One region of the Neobacillus sp. SAB-20_R2A genome, then DNA from elsewhere that is predicted to be linked to it. Evidence: predicted binding sites of a transcription regulator. Region 1 holds the regulator's gene; the other holds the start of a gene.

Region 1 (4,585 bases):
GAAACCTTCTCTCCATCATAGCCGACAGCAAGAGAATCAACAGTCAGTACATCATTGCCGCTTTGCCGCTCAATTTCAAATGAGAAGGAAGCGGATTTTTCATCCCCTGATGGGCGGTCCATGACTTCCATCTTTTCAAGCTTCTTCCGACGGCTTTGCGCTCTCTTAGTAGTAGTGGCCCGTGCGATGTTGCGCTGGATGAAATCCTTTAACGCGGCAATTTCCTCCTGCTGCTTTTCATAAAGCTTCATGTCGCGTTCATAATTGGCAGCTTTCTGCTCAAGATAAGTGCTATAATTACCGGTGAATCGCTGAATCAGGCGGCGTGATAGTTCATACACCTCTGTAACCACTTTATCCAAAAAATAGCGGTCATGCGAAACAATTAAAATTGCGCCATCATAGCCCTGCAGATATTGCTCCAGCCAGGAAAGGGTTTCGATATCCAAATGGTTGGTTGGCTCGTCCAAAATTAAAATATCAGGTCTTGTCAGCAATAGTTTGCCTAGCGCAAGACGCGTTTTTTGTCCGCCGCTTAGACTTGAAATCATTAACGTAGTATCGGAAAAATTTAACCCATGCAATACAGAGCGGATATCGGCTTCATACTGATAGCCGCCTTGCTCTTTAAACTTTATTTGCAATTCATCATATTCCTTTAATACCCGCTCGTATTTTCCTGGGTCCCCGAAAACAGCAGGATCGGCCATTTGCTTCTCCAGCTTCCGGAGCGATTTTTCCATCGCCTGCAGGTTCTCAAAAACCGTCAGCATTTCCTCCCAAATGGACAAATTGGACTCCAAACCCGTATTTTGCGCCAAATAACCAACGGTAACATCCTTTGGTTTGATGATTTCCCCGCCGTCATGGCCCATTTCGCCGGCGATGATTTTCAATAACGTTGATTTCCCCGCTCCATTGCGTCCAACAAGGGCAACACGGTCACGGGTTTGTAATTCCAGTTTTATATTCGATAAAATAAGTTCAGCACCATAATATTTTTGTAGTTGGTTAACCTGTAATAAAATCATTTTTTTCACCTCTATTACCTTACGACTAGTTTACCGTATTACCCGAATGTCGGCAATGAAGTGAAGTTTTTAATGGTATTATAAAAAAATATACTGATAGTTCAAAGTTTCACACACATGGACATAAAAATATTGTATTATTTTTTGTAGGAGGATTTTTTTTATGGCTGAATTTACTCATTTTAATGAAGAAGGCCGGGCCAAGATGGTCGATGTCAGCGATAAGCCGGAAACGGCACGTACGGCAATTGCCCAGTCTAGCATAACAGTAAGCACTGAAATTTATGAAAAAATCACAAACCACGAAATGAAAAAGGGCGATGTCTTAGCAGTTGCCCAGATTGCTGCAGTGATGGCAGCGAAAAAGACATGGGATATCATTCCAATGTGCCACCCGATTCCATTAACAGGTATCAATATTAGTTTTTCGTGGGAGCAGGCCGGGCAGGAACAGTATACACTGCATATAACTGCATCAGTTAAAACCAAAGGCAGTACGGGGGTTGAGATGGAAGCGCTAACAGCCGCCTCTGTTTGTGCCCTGACCGTCTATGATATGTGTAAGGCAGTTGATAAAGGGATGGTGATTGGACCAACCTTTCTGGTGGAAAAAACCGGCGGCAAAAACGGTGATTTTAGAAGAGAAATCTAATATATCCATTAAAATTGAAGGGTGGGAGAAATATGTCCAATGAAACGATGAAAATACCACAGGCAACAGCAAAGCGTCTGCCCTTATATTATCGATTTTTACAAAACCTTCATTCTTCTGGCAAGCAGAGGGTGTCATCTGCAGAATTGAGTGAAGCAGTAAAGGTGGACTCGGCCACTATTCGCAGGGATTTCTCTTATTTCGGGGCCCTTGGGAAAAAGGGGTACGGCTATAACGTAACCTATTTGTTATCGTTTTTCCGAAAAACTCTTGATCAAGATGAATTAACAAAGGTAGCGTTAATCGGGGTGGGTAACCTCGGCACAGCCTTTTTACACTACAATTTTTTAAAAAATAATAATACAAAAATCGCTTGCGCCTTCGATGTGGACCCCGGAAAAATTGGCGGTTCGATAGGCGATGTTCCCGTTTATTCGATGGACGATATAGAACAGTATTTGATCGATGAAAATATTTCGGTGGCGATTTTGACGGTGCCTGCTCCGGTTGCTCAGCAAATCACAGATAAACTTGTGAAAACGAACGTAAAAGGGGTTTTAAATTTTACTCCAGCAAGACTGAATGTACCTTCATCGATTCGCGTGCATCATATTGACCTGGCGGTGGAGCTGCAATCACTTGTTTACTTTTTAAAGCATTATCCAAACGACGAAGTAGAAGAATAAATAATCAATGGGCTTCTCGCCAAAATGGTGAGAGGCCCATTTTTCGTTTTGAAACATTTTTCCTAAACAGATCACTATACAAAGGGAGTTGAAGCGGGTAAAATGATTACACAAGTAATTATTGTAATCCAATAGGAAAGGTTGGGATTAAAATGACAGAAACAGTTCGTTCAATCCCACGTCCGCTCGTGAAAATAAACCAGTGGACAATTGTTTTAAGTGTTGTGTTAACATGGTTATCCGGACAGGAATGGTTTTTGTTAGTGCCATTTGTTGCCGGTATGTCTGGTCTTTTATTCGGATTTAATCCGATTATGCAAATAGCAAAACTATTTTTAAGAAAGGACCCAAAGGCTTATATCCCTGAGGATTGGGAGCAGCAGCAATTTAATCAAAAAATTGCCGTATCGTGTTTGGGAATTGGATTTGTAGGATTCCTGCTGGGATGGAATGGTGTTGGCTATGTGGTCACGATTCTTGTCGCGGTGGCTGCCTTTGTGGCCATTCTAGGTTTTTGCATCGGATGCTTTATTCATTTTCAGTGGAACCAATACCGTTATAGAAGGGCGCACCAATAATGAAGAGGTCTGAATTATTCAGCCTCTTTTTTGTTTTTCTGCTTATATTTGACGCTTCCATATCCTTACATTTAAAATTAAATTGAAAATTATGAATTATCATTCATGAGGAGAGTGGCGTTTTTATGAAGCTTGTTTCCCAAGAGACAGAAGCAGGAGGAAAAAATTCTTACAGCTTTGATGAATTTCTCGAAAAACGTGACAACCTTGATTGGTACCGTGATGAACCTTTTTTACAAAAAGCGGTCAAGAAATTTACGGGTTCTCAGCACAGCCAAATCCACGAAAAACTATTATCCTTTTCACGAATAGTATCTGCAAAATGGAACCGGTTAGCCGAAAGAATTGCCAGACCGGAAGTCCGCCCCTATATGCTTCACTTTGATGCTTTTAATCATCGGATTGACCGGATTGTTCGTCCTCAAGAAGTTCATCAATTAGAGAATGAAATTTTCCAAGAAGGTCTTTTTTCCAGTAACATGACACCTTGGGAAAGCTTTGTGAAAAGAATGCTGATCCATCAGCTGGGTGAGGCAGGAGTGACCTGTCCGCTGACATGTACACATGGTTTAGTGGCTTTGCTTGACCAATTTCCGGATGAAGAATATCCAGAACTTCAAGATATATTACATCATACAAAAGAAGGGCTAAACGGCGAATTTGCCATTGGCGCTCAATTTATGACAGAAATCCAGGGTGGTTCTGATTTGCCGGCTAATGTTTTGGAGGCGGTTCCGGAAGGAAAATATTATCGTTTGTATGGGAATAAGTTTTTCTGTTCTGCGGCTCATGCCGATTATTCTGTGGTGACGGCAAAAATATCGGGAACTGACAAAGTTTCGACATTTATCGTACCATCCTGGCTTCCGGGGGATAAGGAGAAGGAGAAACGCAACGGGTACGAGATTAATCGGATCAAATGGAAGCTGGGAACAGCCGAGCTGCCAACTGGGGAGATTCAATATAAGGGGGCGCGTGCCTATCCAATCGGTCCAAAGGATAAGGGGATTGCAGTTGCAGTCGGAATTGTATTGACCTTGTCGAGACTGGAAATTGGGATTGCCTGTGCCGGGTTTATGCTGAGGGCCTCTCGGGAGGCAAACTTGTACAGTGATTTCCGAAGTGTTTTTGGAAAGAAGGTAAAAGACTATCCACTCGCAGCAAGCAAGTTGAAACGAATCCAGCATGCCGCTGAGCGAACGATGGCGGGGGCATTCAAAATCTATAATCTTTTCTTGCAACTGGATAAGCCGCTGAATCCAGGAATTAAATCGGACCATCCAATTGAAGTTAGGAAAAAGTTATTTAATCTGCGTGAACTTGTCTTGCTGCAGAAAATCTGTGCAACGAATGAGGGAGCGGAAATTTTACGGGAGGCTATCTCCGTGTTTGCCGGCCATGGAGTGATGGAGGAATTTTCGTCGCTGCCGCGTATCTTCCGCGATGTGGTCGTAAACGAACAATGGGAGGGTCCGCGTAATCTGCTGTTAACGCAAATTTACCGCGATTTAGGCAGGGTTTCTGATTGGTATTCACCTGCCGAGTTTGTGGCCAGCGTTCTTGAGGGAGCCGCTGCGGAGACAATTAAAAAGTTTTCTGATCAGATTGAAGACCTGCTGGGGCGGCCTGTTTTAGGCG
Region 2 (4,585 bases), 2.5 Mb from region 1:
ATTGGTCCGGGTCGTAGCGATAAAATGGATGAGACATATCCACTTCATACCCCTTAGAGCGGTGCGGGCGTGTTTGATGCTCGACTCCCATCATTTCCGCTGTATTATGGACACGGCAATTGCCATTGTTGTTGTCGCAGACCGTACAGTATAATAAATGGTTTTCTAAAATCCGGTCCATTGCTTCTTCCTGAGCCTTTTTTGCCACTTCAGAAGCGGTCAGGATATTCATTCCTTCCTCCACGACAGTCGAACAGGCCCGCATAATGCTGCCGTTCACCTCACACATACAGGTATCACAGCTTTGGACTGGCCCAAGTATTTCTGAATAACAAACATGTGGATGCTGGATATCCTGTGAAATAAGGTAATCCAAGATTCGCGTTCCCGCCTCAATCTCACGGGCGGTTCCATTAATAAACACATTCACTTTTTCCGACAAAATACGTCCCTCCTAAACACAAAAAACCCCCATAAAACAGTTGCTATACCTAATTTGGTATAAACCGTTTCATGGGGGGAGAATTTCTAAGCATATTTTATATACTAGCGATCATTCCCGCCATATTATTTGTGAGCAAGCAGGAAATCAAAGCAACAACTGTTACCTAATTTCAATGCATTCTTCACTAATTTTAAACATTAACACTATGAATATATCATAAATTTGTCTTTTTTACGAACTAAATAATTTACTAGACTGCCTTTTTCATCTTGCTATAGGATTTTGTTGCATCTGTACCAATTGTTTCTTTATATACCAGCCAGTAGATTACAGCGACGAATACTCCTCCGCCGATGGCATTGCCTATAAATACTGGTACAAAATTAGCAAAATAATCGGCCCAGCTTAAACTGCCTGCAAAGATTGCCGCAGGAATCACGAACATGTTGGCCACAATATGCTGGAAGCCAATAGCAACGAATCCCATTACCGGGAACCAGATGGCCAGCATTTTTCCGCCAATGTCATCAGCACCAAACGCCATCCATACCGCTAAGCAGACCAGCCAATTGCAGCCGACCGCAGAAACTAATGCTTGAAAAAAGCTTTCACCGGTTTTCGCTTGTGCAATCGCAATTGTTTTTTCAAGAAATGGCCCTGTTTCAGTTAATCCGACTACATGGCCAAAGAAATAAGCCACAAAGATAGCACCGACAAAGTTACTGACAACAATCAGCAGCCAATTTCTCATCAGCTGTAAGGTCGTTACCCGCTTAGCCAATACCGCCATCGGCAATGCCATCATATTTCCCGTCAGCAGTTCACCGCCGGCAATAATGATCAGCATGAGGCCGACCGGGAACACCGAAGCGCCGAGAAATGACCCAAATGACCCCCATTCTTTTGGCAAATTTCCAATCACACGTATGTCTAATAGAAAGCCCAATGCGATAAACGCTCCACCTAAGAAACCTAACAGCAGGGCATGACGAATCGGCATTACTGCTTTCTTCGCGCCCGCTTCAACTACTTTTCGGGCAATTTGATCAGGACTATGAAATGCCATATGTTTTCCTCCATTATGTACTTTTTTTAAAATAAAAATAGCCCACCATAAAGCGGTTTCATGCAAATAAATTCACATAAACCGTTTATGATGGGCTAATATTCTAAGCATTAAAAAATACTAGAAATCCTTCCCGCCAATATAAAACAGAATAACAGAATGAAAGTGCAACACCATGTTACATTTCATCAATGAACATTCTATTTCTTCATAACATTTTATAAGATAACATATTTCTTATTTTTTGTGAACATTTTGTGACTTTTTTATCTTAAAATACTACTCTTCCACATATGGGATTGTCAGCGGCCCAAGCGGTAAAACAGCAACAGTCATGTTTTCGCCATAAACCTGTTTAAGTTCTTCAAGGGTTTTCTCAATATTGTGTGTCGGCTTAAGCATGGCGCCCTTCACCTGTTCGTCTGTTAGCTTAGAATAAACGTAGACATCTGACCAAACTTGGATGACGGCCTGTTTTTGTACTTGCCATTGATCAAACATTTTAAATTCTGGACTATTGATCAGGTCAAGCAAGCCTTGCGGGCTGTCGGCGAGTTCAAAAATTTTCGCGTAATTCCCATGGCTTGGGAGTCCATCTGAGCATTCCGAAGCAACAATAATGGCCCCGCCTTTTTTGACAATCTTCTGTGCAGCGCTCATTCCTTTCACGGCCTGGTAAAGGTTCTGGTCAAGCGGATATCCGGAATTGGAAGTGATGACAACATCAAACCGCTCTTCACATCGGACCATGGCATGTTCTTTCACAAAGGCACAGCCCTTATCATGTGCCTCATAAAGCTCTCCAGCAAATACGTTTGTAATTTCTTTTTCTTTATTAAGGGTTACATTTAACATGAAATGCGGTTTACAAAGACTGTTAATTTCCCTTGTCATGTCCTGAACTGGGTTATTGACCATATTTCCCCATGTGGAAAGAGGGTCGCCAATCATTCTTGCGTTGTGGAAGGTCATGATGGTATCAAGCCCGGCAATGCCCGGCATAATACCTTTTGGTCCTCCGGAAAAACCGGCAAAAAAATGCGGTTCAATAAATCCTGTGACAATCCGGAAATCGGCTTCCACATATTCTTTATTGAGATACACGTCACAGCCAAATTTGCTGCGTCCGAGATTTACCTGTGTGCTTTTGTCGTGACAGTTATTATTGATGATTCGGATATTATCTACAACCCATTCGCCAAGCATTTGCACAAACTCTTCCCTGGTCTGATCACGGTGGGTCCCAGTTCCATTGATTACAACGAAATTCTCCAATGGTACATGGTTCAATTCTTCAATTAATAACGGGACAAGAATATGGTTCGGGGTTGGTCTTGTAATATCGCTTATGGCAATGGCAACAGTATCCGTCGCCTTGACCATTTCTTTTAAAGAAGGGGTTCCAATTGGGTTCCTCAAAGCCTGTCTAATCGCTTCCCATTCATCCCCCATCGCTGGTAGGTCTTTTGGTTCTACAACAAACGCATGATCAGGGACTTCAATTTCAAGACCGTTTTGGCCGTATAACAGGTTTGTTTTCATATGCTTACACTCTCTTTCGCAAATGTTTTATGGGAATGTGCTAACATTCAAGTTATTTCTTACCATTTAATAATTGCCAAACCCCTGAGATTGCTCTCAGGGGTTATTGGTTGCTGCCAATACGGCAATCAATCGTTTATTGTTAAACTCCTTAAAGCATAACATTTTACCATGGTTCAATCTATTGATTGTTTTTTTATTAGTATCCCAGAGATGTCATTATTAACTAGCTTTGTTCGCTTGAAGTTTAAATTGCTCTTTTTTCTTTAGTCTGCTTGCATACCATGCAACAACAATCGGACATAAAATCGCGGTTACAATAACGCTCGCAGCTACCATGATTGTTGCAGAGCCAGCAACCTGTGCATAGGCAGGGTTAGCAGCAGCTACGGCAGCAGGAACACCAGCGGCGTTTCCGGCAGTGGTGGCGGCAGATAAACCGGCAATTCCGTTTCCACCTGTCAATTTGTCTACAAGGAATAATGCAGTACCAGTTATAACAATTACACCAAGACCCAATAATATTCCTGACAATCCCGCTGTTGCTACTTTTCCGAAGTCAAGTCCGGCACCAAGACCGAATGCGAAGAAAGGAATCATGACTGGAGCAGCTTTACCAAAGAATTCTTGGCAATCCTTGTCCAAGTTACCTAAAATCATCCCTAACACTAATGGAAGAATGGCACCAACCATTGTTTGCCATGGGAAACCGGCAAGACCAGCAAGTCCTAAAGTAACCATCGACAAGAACGGACCGGACTCAAGTGACATGATTGAATATGCACCCGCATCCTCAGCTTTACCAAATTGACCCATTAACGCCATGTACATGCCGCCATTTGTATCATTCATAGCAGCAACAATTGCCAGTACAGAAAGTCCGCCAAGTACCATGCCATCACCAATCAATTTTGCAGCAATGATACCGACTAAAGCAGCAACTCCTACTTTAGTTAAGAAAAGCGCTCCGCCCTTCTTTAATATATAAGGTGTCGCTCTAAAGCTTAGTGTTGTACCCATGCAGAAGAAGAAGACAGCTAAGATGGGCAGCGCCCCGCCCCATAGTGCACCAGTAAAAGATCCGAAAAAGGTAGGTGTACCTGGGAAAAGCGTATTTAATGTTGCACCAAGAAGAAGTGGAACCAGCATCATGCCGCCAGGAATTTTTTCAAGCGTTGCTTTAATTTTCATAGATTAATTGCTCCCCTCTAGGAATGTAATTATTTTTAATAATGATATAAGTCCAACAAAAAGTATTAAAATAACTGCTTCATGCATTGCCCTACAATTAATCGTCAAACCGGAACCATTCAGTCCTGGCAAACTTAGTTTCCAATCAACTTCCTTTGATAAAAAAACGATCGAACCATCTGCTCGGCGGCAAATTCTGCTAATTCTCCCGCCTTTTCCATGGCCTCGTTTAAATCCATTGGCCTATTAATTATGCTGTGAACGCTTACAACGCCATGCTGATAAAGCGCATCGATTCCCTTTCCGACAGAACCCGCCAGAATGATTGTAGGTATATTTTT

The links. The regulator Rex, encoded in region 1, represses fermentation and respiration genes when NADH is low (regulators of the CRP and FNR family bind a similar motif). The targets are predictions, from matches to a motif close to TTGTGAAATATTTCACAA.
Region 2: V5M37_RS17975 (formate/nitrite transporter family protein) is a predicted target of Rex. The motif match lies at 1,572-1,589, and genes of this name have one in related genera.

The regions. Positions count from the first base shown of each region.
Region 1 is NZ_CP145895.1:251,977-256,561, forward strand. It holds gene V5M37_RS01395 (ABC-F family ATP-binding cassette domain-containing protein) at 1-1,031, opposite strand, end outside; gene moaC (cyclic pyranopterin monophosphate synthase MoaC) at 1,195-1,683, shown strand; gene V5M37_RS01405 (redox-sensing transcriptional repressor Rex) at 1,716-2,369, shown strand; gene V5M37_RS01410 (DUF4395 domain-containing protein) at 2,522-2,947, shown strand; gene V5M37_RS01415 (acyl-CoA dehydrogenase family protein) at 3,073-4,585, shown strand, end outside.
Region 2 is NZ_CP145895.1:3,714,146-3,718,730, forward strand. It holds gene fdhF (formate dehydrogenase subunit alpha) at 1-445, opposite strand, end outside; gene V5M37_RS17975 (formate/nitrite transporter family protein) at 696-1,511, opposite strand; gene larA (nickel-dependent lactate racemase) at 1,791-3,053, opposite strand; gene V5M37_RS17985 (2-keto-3-deoxygluconate permease) at 3,276-4,244, opposite strand; gene V5M37_RS17990 (glycerate kinase) at 4,379-4,585, opposite strand, start outside.